DNA from 3 places in the Caulobacter sp. UC70_42 genome. Region 1 is predicted to be linked to each of the others. Evidence: riboswitches for the same ligand, from Rfam matches in the RefSeq annotation. Region 1 holds a riboswitch; each other region holds the start of a gene.

Region 1 (5,728 bases):
CGTCCAGCTTGCCCAGGCGCTGGAAGTCCGAGTCCTTGTTCGAGGTCAGCCAGACCGAGCCGTCACGGGCGTACTTCGGATCGACGTACGAGACCTTGGCCTTGGGATCGGTCAGGGGCTTCATCTTGCCGCTGGCCAGGTCCAGTTCGTAGACCATGGCCTCGTTGACCGACATGCGGTTCAGCACCAGCGCCTTGGAACCATCCGCCGAGAAATCGGCGATGTTCCAGCCGCCGCCGGTGACCTGAGCGACCAGGCGGTCGGTCTTGGGGTCCTTCGGGTCGACGACATAGAGGTCCATGTCCGCGCCATTGCGGCGCGACGAGGCGTAGCCGACCCGCTTGCCGTCCGGCGACCAGGCGCCGAACCAGTTGCGGCTCTTGCCATCGGTGATCAGGCGCGGCCGGCCGGCCTCCAGCACGTAGAGCTGATAGAACTCGTCGCCGCCCTTGTCCTTCTGGATCACCAGCGTGTCGCCCTTGGGCGACAGGGCCGCGGCCAGAACCGGCTCGTTCTCGAAGCTGATCTGGCGTCGCGCCCCGTCTGGCTTGGCCACGACGTGAACCTGATCGGAGCCGCCGAAGCGGGTCTTGATCAGCATCGAGCGGTCGGCGGTGTTCCAGCCCAGGAAGTTGGCGTGGCGCGCCTGCAGGTAGGGCGCGGCGGCCGCGACCAGCTCTTGCGGAATGGCGGGCGCGCCGTCGACGACGATGGCGGCGGGCGGCGCGACGGTCTGGGCCGCCGAGGGGGTGGCGAGCGGAGTCGCGGCGGCGGCGGCCAAAAGGGCCAGCGCCAGGGCATGACGAGAGATCATCTGGAGAATGCCTCTGAAGAAAGGGGAAGCGCCGCCGGCGGGGGAAGCCAGGGGGGGAGCAGCCGGCGGCGCGATGTCGGGCGGGACTAGAAACGCATCCGCGCGCCGACGGTCACATAGCGACCGATCACGTCGTAGTAGGGCGAGTACAGCGACGAGACGGGCGGGTCCTTGTCGAAGAGATTGGTCGCGTTGGCGTAGAGCTCGACCTCATGGCCCATGACCTCGGGCAGCTTGGCCTGAACGCCCAGGTCGACATAGGTGTAGGCCTTGATGTGGCCGTTCACGAGGTCGACGGTGTTGTTGTAGTTGCCTGGCGAGATGTAGCGCGCCCGCAGGTTGGCGCTGAACACCTTGCCCGACCAGTCGAGCGCCGCGGTCATGCGGCTCTTGGGCGTGCCCAGGCCGAACGAATAGCCTTGCGACTTGACGTACTCGATCTTGCTGACGCCGTCGTTGGTGGTCAGGCTGTTGACCCAGGTCATCAGCCAGCGGGCGCGGATGCGGCCGGGCGCGTCGGGGATCAGGCGGTCGAGATTGGTCGCGTACGAGATCTCGGCGTCGACGCCGTCGGTCTTGTAGTTGGCCAGGTTGACGTAGGTCGAGACGATCCGCGAGATCCCGCCGGTGGCGTCGCGGGTGACCCGCGAACACATGTCGGCATTGCCGTTGGCGCAGCGCGTGACGATGTCCTGCGCCGAGACCGTGGTGATCACGTTGTCGATGTCGATGTCGAAATAGTCGACCGAGATGTTGAAGCCCGGGAGGGCCGGCGGCGAATAGACGAAGCCGGTCGTGAAGGTCTTGGCCGTCTCGGGCGTCAGGTTCGCGTTACCGCCGCCATTGGTCAGCACGTAGACGCTGGAATTGGTCTTCGGGTCGACGATGGTGTTGTAGCCGGTCGTGCTGGTGGTGAAGAGCTCGGTCAGGTTGGCCGAGCGGATGTCGCGCGACTTGGTGATCCGCCCCCGGAAGCCTGGGAAGAACTCGTTCGGTGGCGCCCAGCTTCCACGACCAGATCGAGCCGGTCGTGTTGTAGTCGGACACCCGCGCGGCGGCGTTGACTTCCAGCTTGTTCAGAACCGGGACGTCGCGCACGACGGGCACCAGCACTTCGGCGAAGGCTTCCTTGACGCTGTAGCTGCCGGCCATGGCCGAGAAGCTGAAGGTGGTGAAGGCCTTGGCCGCGTCCAGGTCGCCCACCCGGCGGTCGACCGACTCCTTGCGGGCCTCCGCGCCGACGGCGACCGAGACCGGGCCAGCCGGCAGGCTGAAGGGCTCGCCGCGCAGGCTGAAGCCGCCGACGTCCAGCTTGCTGGTTTCGCGCATCGACGGCGTGCCGGTCACATAGTCCAGCGCCGCTTGCGAAGGCGCGCCCTGGCCGAACAGGTTGATCGGCACGCAGTTGGTCGAGGCGTTGGTCAGGGCGACCCGGCAGATCGGCTGGCCGGTGGTCGGGCTGATCACCGAGTCGACGGCGTTGGCGTAGTTCTGGGTCAGGAAGAACCCAGGGGTGTCGATATTGTTCTCGTTCTCGCCGTGGCTGTAGTAGGCGCTCCAGCGCCAGCCGTCGCCGAAGGCGCCGTCGAACGCGATGGTCCCTTGGGTCGAGACGCGCTCGAAGTCGATCGTCGGATAGGCCTCGGTGTTGAAGCGACCCATGGTGAACGAGGTCTGCCCCGCCGCCGCCAGGGCCGACTTCACGGCCGCCGGCAGATAGGCGTTGTCCGACTTGATCGTCAGGTTGCCGCGGTTGTGGTCGCCGAACCAGATGTAGTTGTTCCACATCCGCGAGCGGCGCAGCTCGGCCGTCATCTTGACCTTGTCGGTCAGGTCATAGGTGACGCTGGCCATGGTGGCGTAACGCTTCTGCGGCGTGACCAGGGGCGACAGGTCGTCGTTCGACGGGCCCTCCCCGCCGACCGAGTTCGTGCCGATCACGGTGCCGTAGTTGAAGTCGCGCAGGCTGCCGTCGGGATTGAAGGCCTTGCCCTTGAGGACGCCCGACATGATCAGGCCGCCATAGGCCGCGTTCGAGAAGCCGACGTCCGGGGCCAGCACGAAGCGGCCCGCGCCGTTCGACACCGTGGCCCAGCGGCCGATGTTCGGCCGGCTGTTCTTCGGGATGACGCCGTCGTTGTCGATGTACTCGCCGCCGATCACGAAATGGCCGCGGCCGTCGGCGAAGCTCTTGCCCGCCGCCGCCTCGAGACGGATCTGTTTGGCGTCGTGGTACGAGGACTCACCACCCTCCACGCCGAGCTTCAGGCCGGTGAAGGTGCGGTCAATGCTGATATTGACCACGCCGGCCACGGCGCCGGAACCCCAGGCGGCCGAAGCGCCGCCGGTCACGACGTCGACGCCCTTGGTCAGGACGCTGGGGATCAGGTTCAGGTCGTTGTCGCCCGAGAAGCGGCGGCCATCCAGCAGCACCAGGGTGCGGCTGATGCCCAGGCCGCGCAGGTCGACCGGCGCGTTGCCCGCGCCCGTGTTGGTGCCGGTGGTCTGGGCCGAGGTCGTGGCGCGGAACTGCGGCAGGTCGTTCAGGGCCGCGGCGATGTTCGGACGGGCGCCGACGCTCAGGTCCTGGGCGGTGACCCGCACCGTCGGGGTGGGCGCCTCGAAGCCGGCGCGGTCGATGCGCGAGGCCGTGACGATGATCTCGCCGACGCTGGTGTCATCGGTCTTGGCGGCGGTCTGGGCGGCGTCCTGAGCGAAGGCGGCGCCGTGCAGGGCCAGGACGGCGGGAACCAGGCTGCAACCCAGCAGCAGTCCCCGGCGAGTTTGGCGTGAAAGAGTCAAGGTAAGATCCCCTATGTTTCAGCAGTCGACAGTCGCTCTCTCCCGCGCGCCCGTTTGTTCGGTCGCGTCGGTCGCGTCGCTCGGGAAGACGTGCGCCTTCCCGGACTCCGCCAGGCGGTTCCTCTGCCCCCGCTGTCCCTTGGCCTGAGAGATTCAGGCGCGGTCGCGCCCTTGCTCCTTCGGCGAGGCCGCTCACTTGTGGAGCGGTCCTGCTTTCCAGCGTCCTCGTGCTCTGCGGTCCCTGTTGCCTGAGCGTTTCCGGGGCGGTTGCGCCTTCGGCGTCGGGCTGACCCGATCTCTTCCGCGAGAGCCAGGCCAATACGACCGGCTCGCCCGATCGCGTCAAAGCGTCGAAATCCGGTACAATGTTGCCCGACGCGCGATGAGGGCGAAAGGAATCCCCCCTGAGCTCAACCGGTGGGCACGACTCGCGTTCGTCCGTCGCCGCGCGATCCGCGAAGGTGACAGGTCGGTGACAGCTTGGGCTGATCGGGACCAGGGGCGAAAACCACGAAGCTTTCGTGAACTTGGCCGGGCGTGATTATTTTTTAGGCGAACGCTGGACTATATTTAAGCAACATCAGCGATCGGCGGACGCGGCTTTCCAGCGCGCCAGCAATTCAGCGCGCCGCCCCTGGTCGAAATTGGCCAGAAGGGCGGGACCGACACGGATCGGCCGGCCGGCCGCGCCCAGCGCCGGCGCGCCGCCGGCGGGGCGGATCGGCGTCAGCCTGGCCTGGGCCAGTCGCCTCTGCCCCTCGTCCGACATCAGATAGTCCAGAAACACCCGGGCCGCCTTGGGATGCGGCGCCGAACGGGTGATGAAGGCCACCCGCGAGAGCGACAGATGATAGTCGCTGGGCACGACATAGCCGATGTCGGCGTTGCGATGGCGCGCCCACCAGTCGGCGTAGAAGCCGTTCATGTCGTAGGCCAGATCGTGCGCGCCCGACAGACTGGTCAGCAGCGGCGCGCCCGGGACGAACAGGCCCGGCTCCGATTTGGCCAAGGCGTCGTACAAGGGCCAGGCGTCCGGATAGGCCTGCAGGTCGCTCGACAGGTACATGAACCCGACCCCGCTCTTTTCGGGATCGTACATGGCGATCTTGCCGCGCCAGCGTTCGGGGTTGGCGCGCAAGGCCGCCAGCAACGCGGCGTGGCTGCGGGGCACCTCCGACTCCTTCAGCGCCTTCCTGTTGTAGGCGAAGACGATCGGCTCGGCCGTCACGCCGAAGCCCTGGTCGCGCCAGACGGCCCAGGCCGGCAGGCCCTTGGCCTCCGGACTGCGATAGGTCTGGGCGTAGCCGTCGTTGATCAGCTTGACCTGGATGTCCATCGACGAACTCCAGGCCACATCGGCGACCGGCGCGCCCGCGTCCGTCTCGGCGATAAGGCGCGCCTGCATCGGTTTGGCGGCCAACTCGACGAAGCGGACCTTGATCTTGGGAAAGCGCTCGCGGAAGCCCTCGCCGATCACCTGGTGGACATCGGTGTTGAGATAGACGACGAGCTCGCCCTCGCGCTCGGCGGCGCGAATATCCCAGCCGCTGGTCGCCTGTCCGATCGACTTCGGCGCGCAGCCGGCCAGGGCGGACGCCAGGGCCAGCGCCGCCATGATCGCCACGGGCCCGCGTCTCTTGACCTGATGAGGCAATCGGCGTCGGATGATGACCTCCCCTGCGTGTTCGGTTCCTACATCCCCGATGAAGATACTGGTTGTCGAGGATGATCCGCCTCTGCGTCGCTCCCTGACCGCGACGCTGGAGAGCGAAGGTCACGAGCCCGTCTGCGCCGAGACCGGCGAGGCCGCTCTGGCCCTGGCCCTGGCGCACGGGGCCGACTTCGACGCCGTCATCCTGGACATCGGCCTGCCCGACATCGACGGCTTCGAGATCCTGGGCCGGCTGCGGCGCGAGGGCGTGCTGACCCCGATCGTCATGTTGACCGCGCGCGACGCGGTGCGCGATCGCATCGCCGGCCTGGACATGGGCGCGGACGACTATGTGCTGAAGCCGTTCGACCCGTTCGAGCTGGTGGCCCGGGTGCGGGCGGTGGCGCGGCGCAAGGGCGGCTACGCCACCCGGACGGCCCATGTCGGCGCCCTGGTCTGCG
Region 2 (5,728 bases), 690 kb from region 1:
CGTCTTCCCGCTGAACGTCGAGCTGGAGGCGGTTGAGACGTTTGTCGGCGACGATCCGGGTTCGGAGGTTCGCGGCATCGTCCCGGATCCGCGCAACGTCACCCTGGCCCTGCACCACTCGTTCGTGGCCCTGCCCGAGCCCGGCTATCAGCCGCGCCAGAACGACCCGCGCGTCGGGGTGATCGACCACACCGTCGCCGACTATTCCGCGCCGCTGGGCGAACCGCTGGTCTATCGCCTGGTCCACCGCTTCCGCCTGGAGAAGACCGACCCGACCGCCGCCCGCTCGCCGGTCAAGAAGCCGATCGTGTTCTATGTCGATCGCGCCGCGCCCGAGCCGGTCCGCTCGGCCCTGATCGAGGGCGGTCGCTGGTGGAGCCAGGCCTTCGAGGCCGCCGGCTTCATCGACGCCTTCAAGGTCGAGCTGCTGCCCGAGGGCGTCAGCCCGCTCGACGCCCGCTACAGCGTCGTCAACTGGGTCCATCGCCAGACGCGCGGCTGGTCTTACGGCCACGCGGTGGTCGATCCGCGCACCGGCGAGATCATCAAGGGCGACGTGCTGTTGGGCTCCCAACGTGTCCGTCAAGATCGGCTGATCTTCGAAGGCCTGGCGGGCGCGGACAAGAGCGGCCAAGGCGGTCCCAACGACCCGATCGAGATCGCGTTGGCCCGTCTGCGCCAGCTGGCCCCGCACGAGATCGGCCACTCCATCGGCCTGCAGCACAATTTCGCGGCCAGCACCTACGGTGACCGCGCCTCGGTCATGGACTATCCCGCGCCCAGGATCGCCATCAAGAACGGCCAGCTGGACTTCTCCGACGCCTATGGGCGCGGGGTCGGCGCCTGGGACAAGTTCGTGATCGACTGGCTTTATGGCGTCGCCCCGACCGGCGTCGACGAGAAGGCCTGGCTGAAGGCCAAGGCCGACAGGAGTCAGGCCGACGGCCTGCGCTACGTCTCGGACGAGGACGCTCGATCCGCCGACACCGCCCAGCCGATCGGCGCCGTCTGGGACAATGGCTCCGACCCCGTCGCCGAGCTCGACCATCTGATGGCGGTGCGCAAGATCGCCCTGGACCGCTTCGGTCTGCCAAACCTGCCCAAGGGAGCCTCGGTGGCCGACCTGCGCCGGATCATCGCGCCGATCTACATCTTCCACCGTTACCAGGTGGATGCGACGGCCAAGCTGGTCGGCGGCGTCGACTTCACCTACGGCGTCGAGGGCGACGGCCACGAGGCCAGCAAGATCGTGCCGGCCGGGCGCCAGGCCGCCGCTATCGACGCCCTGCTGCGGACGCTGACGCCCGCCGCGCTGGATCTCTCCGACAAGACGCTCGACGTGCTGACCTCGGGCCAGTCGCAGGGCAATGACAAGGCCAATGATATCGAGACCTTCGGCCAGGGGCCGGTCTTCGATCTGCCGGCCGCCGCCGACGTGGCCGCCGATCTCGTCTGGGGCGACCTGTTCGCGCCGGCGCGCCTGAACCGCCTGATGGAGGCCAGGCGCCGCGATCCGGCCCAGCCGGGTGTCGAGGGGCTGCTGGACAAGTCGCTCGCCCTAGCCGCCTTCGACGGCAAGGCGACGGGCCGCCAGGGCGAGCTGGCCCGCCGCGTCCGCCAGCGGATGGTGGTGAACCTGGCCAACGCCCTGGGCGACAAGGACCTGTCCCCGACCGCCGCCGCGGTGATCCGCGCGCGTCTGGCCGACTGGGGCAAGGGCCTCAAGACCGTGACCGCTGGCGACGCCGCCGACCGCGCCCAGGCCCGCGTCCTGGCCGGTGTCGTCACCGACGAGAGCGGCGAGCGTCTCGCGGCGCTGATCGAGGATGGCAAGGCCAAGGTGGCCATCCCGCCCGGCCCGCCGATCGGCGAGGACGACTGGTTCGGAGACTTTTCGCGGTAAGGCGCACGGCCATCGCAGGCCGTGCTTGACTCGCATGGCCTGCTACCGCACTACGCCGAAGACCCTCGCGGGAGACATCGGGATTCGCTCCCGAGGCCGAAGGCGCAACCGCCCCGGAAACGCTCAGGCAAAAGGACCGCGCGGGTTTAGGAACGCTGGAAAGAGGCCCCCGAAAGGGCGGCTCGCCGAAGGAGCAAGGCCAAACCCGTCCGGCAGAGGGGCGAGGCCGGAATCTCTCAGGTCCAAGGGACAGCGGGGGCGACTTGCCGGCGGACGCCGGTCCCGTCGCCGACCCCGCTTGGAGCCCGTCCAGTGTCCGATCAAGACCTCAAGAAGACCCCGCTCTTCGACGCCCATGTGGCGCTGGGCGCCCGCATGGTGCCGTTCGCCGGCTATGCCATGCCCGTGCAGTACAAGGACGGGGTGCTGAAGGAGCACCTCTGGACTCGCGAACACGCCGGCCTGTTCGACGTCTCGCACATGGGGCAGGCGCGCATCCGGGGGGAAAACCCCGCCAAGAGCTTCGAGAAGGTGGTCTCGGCCGACTACCAGGGCCTGAAGCCCGGCAAGCAGCGCTACGGCGTGCTGCTCAACGCCGAGGGCGGGATCATCGACGACCTGATGACGGCGCGTCCCGACGACGACGGCCTGTTCGTGGTGGTCAACGGCGCCTGCAAGGACAACGACTACGAGATCATCGCCAAGGCCCTGGCCGGCGAGGCGACGGTGACCCGCCTGGAGGACCGCGCGCTGCTGGCGCTGCAAGGTCCGCAGGCCGCCGCCGTCCTGGCCGCTCATGTGCCGGAAGCCGCCGGCATGGTGTTCATGGACACGCTGGCCCTGACCGCTTTCGGCGTCGACGCCATCATTTCGCGCTCGGGCTATACGGGTGAGGACGGCTACGAGATCTCGGTCCCGGCCGACGCCGCCGGGCGGGTGTGGAACACCCTGCTGGCCGACGAACGCGTCAAGCCGATCGGCCTGGGCGCTCGCGACAGCCTGCGCCTGGAAGCGGGCCTGCCGCTGTACGGCCATGACCTAGACGAGACCGTCTCGCCGATCGAGGCTGGGCTGAACTTCGCGGTGGGCAAGTCGCGCCGCGAGGCCGGCGACTATCTGGGCGCGGCCCGGATCGCCAAGGAACTGGCCGGCGAGCTGTCGCGCGTCCGCGTCAATCTCAAGGTGCTGGAAGGCGCGCCGGCCCGCGAAGGCGCCGAGATCGCCGACGAAGCGGGCAATGTCATCGGCAAGGTGACCAGCGGCGGCTTCGCCCCCAGCCTGGGCTTCCCTATCGCCATCGGTTTCGCCCCGCCGGCCTATGCGGCCGTGGGGACGAAGCTCAAGGTCATCGTCCGTGGCAAGCAGGCCGCCGCCGAGGTGGTCGCGACCCCGTTCGTCGCCAACCGTTACGTCCGCAAACTCTAATCAAGGGCCCAGGCAATGCGTTTCACCAAAGATCATGAATGGGTCATCGTCCAAGGCGACGTGGCCACGGTCGGCATCACCGCCTACGCCGCCGAGCAGCTGGGCGACGTGGTGTTCGTCGAGACCCCGGAAGCCGGCAAGGTCGTCAAGCAGGGCGAGCAGCTGGCCGTCGTCGAGAGCGTCAAGGCCGCCTCGGACGTCTACGCCCCGGTGTCGGGCGAGGTCGTCGAAGGCAACGCCGAGCTGGGCGACGCGCCGGAAACCGTCAACGCCCTGCCGGAGAGCGGCGGCTGGTTCGCCAAGATCAAGCTGAGCAACCCGGCCGAGGTCGACGCCCTGATGGACCGCGACGCGTACGAAGCGTTCCTGAGCACGCTCTAGCTCCACCGCCGTAGACACTCCCATCCCCGACCCTTTCCCCATCGAGGGGGAAGGGAGAAGGACCGAAAGATGCGTTACCTCCCCCTGACCCCCGAAGACCGCGTCGAGATGCTCGGCGCGATCGGCGTGAATTCGATCGACGACCTCTTCATCGACGTGCCGGCTTCGGCCCAGCGTTCCGGAACCGTCGACCTGCCGCCGCACGCCGGCGAGATCGAAGTCGAGCGCGAGATGGCGGGCCTTGCTCGTCGCAACCGCGCCGCGGGGGAGGGGCCGTTCTTCTGCGGGGCCGGCGCCTATCGCCACCACGTGCCCGCCACGGTCGATCACATCATCCAGCGCTCGGAGTTCCTGACCAGCTACACGCCCTACCAGCCGGAAATCGCCCAGGGCACCTTGCAGGTGCTGTTCGAGTTCCAGAGCCAGGTCGCGGCCCTGACCGGCATGGAAGTGGCCAACGCCTCGCTCTATGACGGCTCCACGGGCGCGGCCGAGGCGGTGATGATGGCCCAGCGCGTCACCCGCCGGAACAGGGCGGTGATGTCGGGCGGCGTCCACCCGCACTATGTCGAGACCATCGAGACCCTGGCCCACGCGGCTGGCGTCGCGACGGAGGCTCTGGCCCCGGCGGTCGACGCCGAGGACGCGGTGATCGCCGCCATCGACTCAGACACCGCCTGCGTCGTCGTCCAGACCCCCAACGTGTTCGGCACGGTCACCGACGTCACCAAGATCGCCGAGGCCGCCCAGGCCGCCGGCGCGCTGCTGATCGTCGTGACCACCGAGGCCGTCTCGTACGGCCTGCTGAAGTCTCCCGGCGAGATGGGCGCCGACATCGCCGTGGCCGAGGGCCAGTCGATCGGCAACGGCCTGAACTTCGGCGGCCCCTATGTCGGCCTCTTCGCCTGCAAGGAGAAATTCGTCCGCCAGATGCCGGGCCGCCTGTGCGGCGAGACCGTCGACGCCGACGGCAGGCGCGGTTTCGTCCTGACCCTGTCGACCCGCGAGCAGCACATCCGCCGCGACAAGGCCACCTCGAACATCTGCACCAACAGCGGCCTCTGCGCCCTGGCCTTCTCGATTCACATGAGCCTGCTGGGCGAGACTGGCCTGCGCCAGCTGGCGGCGCTGAACCACCAGAAGGCGTTAGCCCTGCGCGACGCTTTGAAGGCCGTGCCGGGCGTCGAGATCCTGACCCCGCGCTTCTTCAACGAGTTCGCGATCAAGCTGCCGAAGGACGCCGCCGAGGTCGTCGAGACCCTGGCCGGCCACGGCGTCATCGCCGGCGTGCCGTTCTCGCGCCTCGACGCGGGCGCGGGCCTGGACGACGTGCTGCTGGTCGCGGCTACCGAGACCACGCTGGACATCGACATCACCTTCTTCGCCAAGATCCTCACCAAGGCGGTGGCCCAATGAGCATGAACAACGTCGGCCGCCCCACGCGCCCCGAAACCGCGAATGACGCCGCGACCGGCCACGAGACCCTGACCGGCGGTCGCGGTCTCCTGCAGGACGAGGCGCTGATCTTCGAGCTGGACGGCTGGAAGAAGACCGGCGTCGACCTGCCAGAAGCCGCCGCGCCGTCGGACGATCTGGCTGGCCTGCTGCGGTCCGGGCCGATCGGCCTGCCGGGCCTGTCGGAACCCGAAGCCGTCCGCCACTATGTGCGCCTGTCCCAGAAGAACCACGCCATCGATCTGGCGCTGTATCCGCTGGGCTCGTGCACGATGAAGCACAACCCGCGCCTGAACGAGAAGATGGCGCGCCTGCCGGGCTTCTCGGACATCCACCCGCTGCAGCCGCAGTCGACCGTGCAGGGCGCCTTGCAGCTGATGGACCGCCTGGCCCATTGGCTGAAGACGCTGACGGGCATGCCGGCCGTGGCCCTGACGCCGAAGGCCGGCGCCCACGGCGAGATGTGCGGCATGCTGGCCATCCGCGCCGCTCACGAAGCCAATGGCCAGGGCCACCGCAAGACGGTGCTGGCCCCGACCAGCGCCCACGGCACCAATCCGGCCA
Region 3 (5,728 bases), 770 kb from region 1:
CCGCCAGGGCCTTGATACGGGCGTCGTCGACATTGCGCGGATGGTTGAACACCGCCTTGCAGCCAGAGTGGGTCAGGATCACCGGCGTCTTCGAGAGTGCGATCAGCTGATCCAGCACTTCGTCGGACGAGTGCGAACCGTCCAGCACCACGCCCAGGCGGTTGGCCTCGGCGACGAACTGTTTCCCCAGCGGCGACAGGCCATGCCACTCGGGCGTGTCCGTCGAGCTGTCGGCCATGTCGTTGTTCTTGAAGTGGGCTAGGCCCGAGATCCGCACGCCCAGCGCATAGAAGGTCGACAGCAAGGTGATGTCGCCATCCATCGGATAGCTGTTCTCGACGCTGACGAACACCACGCGCTTGCCCTGGGCGGCGATGCGCTCGGCGTCGTCAGCCTTCAGGGCCAGGGCGAACTTGTCGCCGTGCTTGGCGACCATTTCGCGGATCTCGACGCCGCGGATGATCGCCGCGTCGCGGGCCGCCCGCGTGGCCTCGGGCGTGCGCGGTCCCTGGTTGGTGAAGATGGCGAAGAAGCCGCCGTCCAGCCCGCCCTCGACCATGCGCGGATAGTCGATCTGCGAGCCGTCCTTGTCGGCCGAGTGGCGGTCGAGGATGTCCCAGCCCGGCCGGCCGAAATTGGCGGGGGTGTCCAGGTGGGTGTCGAGGGTCAGCAGGCCCTCGTGCAGCTTGCGCGCGGCGGCCGGATCGGCGGCCTGAGCGCTCATCGGCGTGGTGGCGGCGACCAGGGCCAGGACGGCGGTCGTGGCGAGGAGGAAACGGGTCATGGGTACGCTCGAAAGGGTCCGGCCGGCCTTTGCAGAGGCCGACCGGAGGGCGGGGACTAGAAGTCGGCGGAGATCGTGAACTGGATCGTGCGCGGCGGCGCCGGGCGGAAGCTGGCGGGCGTGTTCACCGTGGTGTTAATGGTGCCCAGATAGTCCTTGTCGAACAGGTTATCGATGTTGACCCGCGCCTTGACCTGGCTGAACGGCCCGGCCGCGAAGCCGTCGCCGATATCGATATAGGCGTTGACGATGGTGTAGCCGCCGACCTTCTCGCTGTTGATGAAGTTGGTGAAGCGGCTCTCCAGGTGGCGGGCCGAGATGTTCATCAGCAGGCCGTCGAAAGGCTCCAGCGTCACGCCGCCCTGGAACACCCAGTCGGGGAAGTCCGGCACCTTCTTGCCGGCGACGGCCAGGGTGGTCGGCGCGGCCGTGGTGCTGGCGCGATAGTTCAGGACGTCGTCCTGGAACTTGGCGTCGTTGTACGAGACGTTGGCGTTGAAATAGGCCTTGCCGGCGAACAGTTCGGGCTTCCACTGGCCGCTGAACTCGACGCCCTTGGCCTTCACCGCCCCGACGTTCTGGTAGAAGGTCTCGGTCGTGCCGCCGCCGCCGGGCACCAGCGAGGCGAAGGCCTGCAGGCGGTTCTTGAACTCGGTCTGGTAGGCCACGATCGAGGCGTTGAACGTCTTGTGGTTGGCGCGGTAGCCCAGTTCCCAGTTGGTCGAGGTCTCGGGATCGGGGCCGGCGACGGTCGGGCTGGCGGCCGAGAAGATGTCGTCGGCGCCGCGCGGCAGGGCCATGTTCTCCGAATACGAGGCGAAGATCTGGTCGCGGCCGGTCACGCTGTAGACCGCGCCGACCTGGGGCAGGAAGCTGTCCTTCCAGTTGTCCTTCAGGATCGGGTGGCGGCCGTTGATATAGTCGGCCGGATTGCGATAGCCGGCGATCTTGTAGTCGATGTCGGTGGCCTTGAAGCCCAACTCCAGCTTCAGCTTGGCGTCCAGCAGGGTGACGGTGTCCTTGACGAAGAACTGCTGGGTCTCGCGCAGCGACTTGTAGTCGCGCTGGGCGTGGACCCGCTCGTTGAACAACGGCTTGCCGTCGGGATTGCCGTTCTCGACATTGTAGCGGTTCTGGGTGCGGTGATAGTCGTCGTTCTCCAGCCAGAGGCCGGCCTCGATCTTGTTGAAGCCAAGATGCCAGGCGACCTTCGCGGTGACGCCCTTGCGGATCCCGTCGATGCCCGACAGGCCGTACTGGATGCCGCGCGGGGCGACGATGCCGGCCACCTTGCCGACCTCGGCGTCATAGCTGGACTTAGAGGTCGCATAGGCCTCGGGCGAGACACCGTAGCCGCCCTTGTCCTCGTAATAGGCCGTGGTGGTCAGGTCGAAGTTGTCGGTGATCGGCGTGTTCAGCGTCAGACCGTAAAGGTGGTCCTTCCGCTTGTTGACGGCGAACTTGTAGTACTGGGCGTAGTTGGCGTTGGAGTACGGCACCCCCGCCACGGCTTCCGGCAGGCTGCCCGTCGGGATCGACAGCGGCGTACCGAACGGAACCGAGGTGGGCACCGCGCCCAGATAGGCGAAATAGCGCCCCTGGCGGCCGAACACGTCGCCCGCCGTCCCGGCGTACTGGGCCTTGGTGATCGACGGGCTGTCATAGTCGAAATAGTCGTTGTGGACGGTCTGGAAGCTGATGTCGCCGCCGTTGGGCAGGTCGTACTTCAGCTTGCCCTCGTAGTGCTTGCGATCGATCGTGCCCGGACCGCGCCACAGATCGCCCTTGATCCACGAGCCGCTGACATAGCCCGACAGCGGACCCACCTTGCCAGACTCCAGGCGCAGGAAGGTGCGGCGCAGGTCGTCGCTGCCGAAGGTCTGGCTGATCGCGCCGCCAGCGTCTTGCGACGGGGCCTGGGTGAAGTAGTCGACGATGGGGCCCAGCGAAGCGTAGCTGGGCAGGGCGACGTCGCCGGCCCCAGCCGAGGCGGTCACCCGCAGCAGGTTCTCGTTGTCGACATAGCGATAGATCGGGCTGCCGCCGAACTGGTCGCTGCGGCCCATCGGGATGCCGTCGAGCAGGAAGCCGATCTGCTGGAAGTTGAAGGCCCGCACCGAGACCGAGTTGCCGAACTCGTACATGCCCAGGGCGTCGTTGGCCTGGACGTTGAAGCCCGGAAGGCTCTCCAGCATCTTCAGGCCGGTGATCCCGGCCGGCGCCGACAGCAGGGCCTCGCGGGTGATCGAGACGGTGGCCGTGGCGTGGTCGGTGCCGATGGCGACACTGGCTTCCGACAGGCGCTTGCCCGTCACAACGACGGTTTCCAATTCGGCGGCCTTGTCGGCCTCCTGGGCCAGGACCGGCGTCGCGCCCCCCAGGACGGTGGCTGCGAGAAGAAGCGCCCTAAGGCGGGCGGCGGTGCGTGCGGATCCGTGAGTGGTCATGACTATCCCCAATCATTTTGACCAGGGCAACGTCATCAAGGCGACACCATCGGTAAATCAAGAAACGTAAGGAATAGGGCCAAATATTCACAAAGTTAAAACGTTGCACAGCTTTGCCGAATTTATGAACATCGGTAATATTGATAGGTGAACTTATAATAGATATTTCGCGAAAGTCGTTCATGACGATCGCGTTCAATACATTTCGCTATATCGATAAACGGGATCAGCTAGATCGACATTGGCGCACGCGTGGGTCTGAGCGAACCGGGACGGCTCGCCTTCACACCCCCGCTGTCCTTGGGCCTGAGAGATTCAGCGCCCCGCCTCCGATGGACGGGCGGTCGCCTTGCTCCTTCGGCGAGGGCGGTACGCGCCCTGCTTTCCAGCGTTCAACGTCTCGCGCGGTCCTTCTGCTTGAGCGTTTCCGGGGTGGTTTCGCCTTCAGCGCCGGGCCAGGGGCCCGATCTCTCCCGCGAGAGGTCTTCAGGAGATGGGCCATGCGCGCGCCCGTCAACCGATCAGGTCTCGCGCGAACGCCGTGATCGTTCAGCGCCCGCCGCGATTGCAGAAAACGCCAATTTCAGCGGCGCCCGCGTCGCCGCGTCGCAGCGCGAGGGCCGGCAGGACGTCCTCTGGCCATATCTCGTTAACCATATGTTGGAAGCTTCCCCGCTAGCCTCAACGGGTCATGGCCGTCTCCTTCTCGCGTAAGCCCGCCTATGCCGCCGCCACGCCCGCTCCGGGCGGGTCCGGCGACCTGCGCGCCAAGCTGATGGCCGCGGTCAGCAATCCGTTCATCGGCGCCAGCGGCGCGGCCTGCCTGTTCCTGGCCTCGCTGGCGACGCTGGTCCTGATCACCAGCGACCCCCATGCCGGCTCGCCTGTGATTCGGCTGGAGCTGACGAAGATCGGCGCCACGAGAACGCGCCCGAAGGCTGGCGCGAAGGCCTGGGCGGCGAAGGCGCGCACGAGGCCGAACTGGTCCCCGGCCAGCTGGGCCTGTCGGCCAATCCCTTCGCGCCCGTGAAGCCCGAGGACGCCCAGGCCCCGACCGCCGAGGGCCTTCAGAACCTGCCGCCGATCCAGCAGGGCCCGGGCCTGGCCCAGGCGCCGATCGCCGGCCTGACCGCGCCGGGCCCCGGCGGCGGTCCGCTGCCGATCATCGGCGCCGACGGCCGCACCGCGGCCGAGGCCTATGCCCGCCCGTTCACGCCCAACGGCCGCCCCAAGGTGTCGGTGGTCATCGGCGGGCTGGGCCTCAACGCTCAAACCACCCGCGCGGCGATCGAGACCCTGCCCGGCGAGATCACCCTGTCCTTTGCGCCCTATGCCGAGGGCCTGCAGGGCTGGATCGACCTGGCCCGCGCCCACGGCCACGAGGTCCTGCTCGAGACCCCGATGGAGCCGGCCGACTATCCGGCCAACGATCCGGGTCCCTACACCCTGATCGCCGCCAACCGGCCCGAGGACACCGTGCGCAAGCTGGAGTGGCTGATGTCGCGCGCCACCGGCTATTTCGGTCTGTCGAACTATCTGGGCGCCCGCTTTGTCGACAACGACCAGGCGATGGCGACCTTCAATGGCGTGCTCAAGTCGCGTGGCCTGGCCTTCGTCGACGACGGCCTGGCCTCACGCCGCGCCGGCCCGATCCCGCGCGCCTCGGCGGACCGGGTGATCGACGATGAGCTGTCGGCCGGCGCCATCGACACCCAGCTCAGGGCGCTGGAGACGGGCGCGGCCGGTCGCGGACAGTCGCTGGGCTCGGGTTTCGCCTATCCGGTGACGATCAACCAGGTGCGCGTCTGGGCCGCCGGCCTGCAGGCGCGCGGGATGCAGCTAGCCCCGGCGTCGGCCCTGGCGCACCACTAGAACTCGTGGAACAAGGCTCGGCATGACCGAGCTCGACCATCCCAAGCACCGCCCGAATGTCGGCGTCGTCCTGTTCCATCCTGACGGCCGCGTCTGGCTGGGTCGTCGCCACAAACAGCCGCCGCCCTACAACTGGCAGTTCCCGCAAGGCGGCGTCGACGAGGGCGAGGACCTGGAGGCGGCGGCGCGCCGCGAGCTGGCCGAGGAGACCGGCGTCAGCTCCGTCGAACTCCTGGGCCGCACCGAAGGCTGGATCACATACGACTTTCCGCCCGAGGTGCTGGCCAACGAAAAGCGCTCGCGCGGCTGGCTCGGGCAGAAGCAGGTCTGGTTCGCCTATCGCTTCATCGGCGACGAGGCCGAGATCGATCTGGAAGCGGACGAGCACGTCGAGTTCGACGCCTGGAAATGGGGCAGGCTCGACGAAGCACCCGAACTGATCGTACCCTTCAAGCGCGGGGTCTACGAAGCTGTGGTCGCCGCGTTCCAGGGGTTCGCGCGCGGCGGCTGATCTCCCGCGCTGGGGAGTACCGAATGGCGGATACGGTTCTGCTGATTCACGGCTACGGCTGCGCGGGGGATGTCTGGGGTCCCGTCGCCGCGCGGCTGAAGGCCGAAGGCTATA

Evidence for each region. Region 1 has a riboswitch for glycine ahead of ACHMW8_RS01855 (TonB-dependent receptor plug domain-containing protein). Riboswitches for the same ligand answer to the same signal wherever they lie in the genome.
Region 2: linked by a shared signal. The riboswitch ahead of gcvT (glycine cleavage system aminomethyltransferase GcvT) and the one ahead of ACHMW8_RS01855 (TonB-dependent receptor plug domain-containing protein) in region 1 are both predicted to bind glycine.
Region 3: linked by a shared signal. The riboswitch ahead of ACHMW8_RS05725 (TonB-dependent receptor) and the one ahead of ACHMW8_RS01855 (TonB-dependent receptor plug domain-containing protein) in region 1 are both predicted to bind glycine.

Annotation. Positions count from the first base shown of each region.
Region 1 covers NZ_CP171994.1:326,695-332,422, forward strand. The annotation lists gene ACHMW8_RS01845 (S9 family peptidase) at 1-814, opposite strand, end outside; gene ACHMW8_RS01850 (TonB-dependent receptor domain-containing protein) at 901-1,758, opposite strand; gene ACHMW8_RS01855 (TonB-dependent receptor plug domain-containing protein) at 1,646-3,616, opposite strand; glycine riboswitch at 3,747-3,838, opposite strand; glycine riboswitch at 3,842-3,929, opposite strand; gene ACHMW8_RS01860 (ABC transporter substrate-binding protein) at 4,197-5,231, opposite strand; gene ACHMW8_RS01865 (response regulator transcription factor) at 5,320-5,728, shown strand, end outside.
Region 2 covers NZ_CP171994.1:1,013,448-1,019,175, reverse strand. The annotation lists partial or broken gene ACHMW8_RS05270 (zinc-dependent metalloprotease) at 1-1,903, shown strand, start outside; glycine riboswitch at 1,962-2,052, shown strand; gene gcvT (glycine cleavage system aminomethyltransferase GcvT) at 2,216-3,328, shown strand; gene gcvH (glycine cleavage system protein GcvH) at 3,344-3,709, shown strand; gene gcvPA (aminomethyl-transferring glycine dehydrogenase subunit GcvPA) at 3,779-5,125, shown strand; gene gcvPB (aminomethyl-transferring glycine dehydrogenase subunit GcvPB) at 5,122-5,728, shown strand, end outside.
Region 3 covers NZ_CP171994.1:1,094,420-1,100,147, forward strand. The annotation lists gene ACHMW8_RS05720 (dipeptidase) at 1-784, opposite strand, end outside; gene ACHMW8_RS05725 (TonB-dependent receptor) at 841-3,243, opposite strand; glycine riboswitch at 3,627-3,717, opposite strand; partial or broken gene ACHMW8_RS05730 (divergent polysaccharide deacetylase family protein) at 3,923-5,103, shown strand; gene ACHMW8_RS05735 (RNA pyrophosphohydrolase) at 5,126-5,614, shown strand; partial or broken gene ACHMW8_RS05740 (alpha/beta hydrolase) at 5,638-5,728, shown strand, end outside.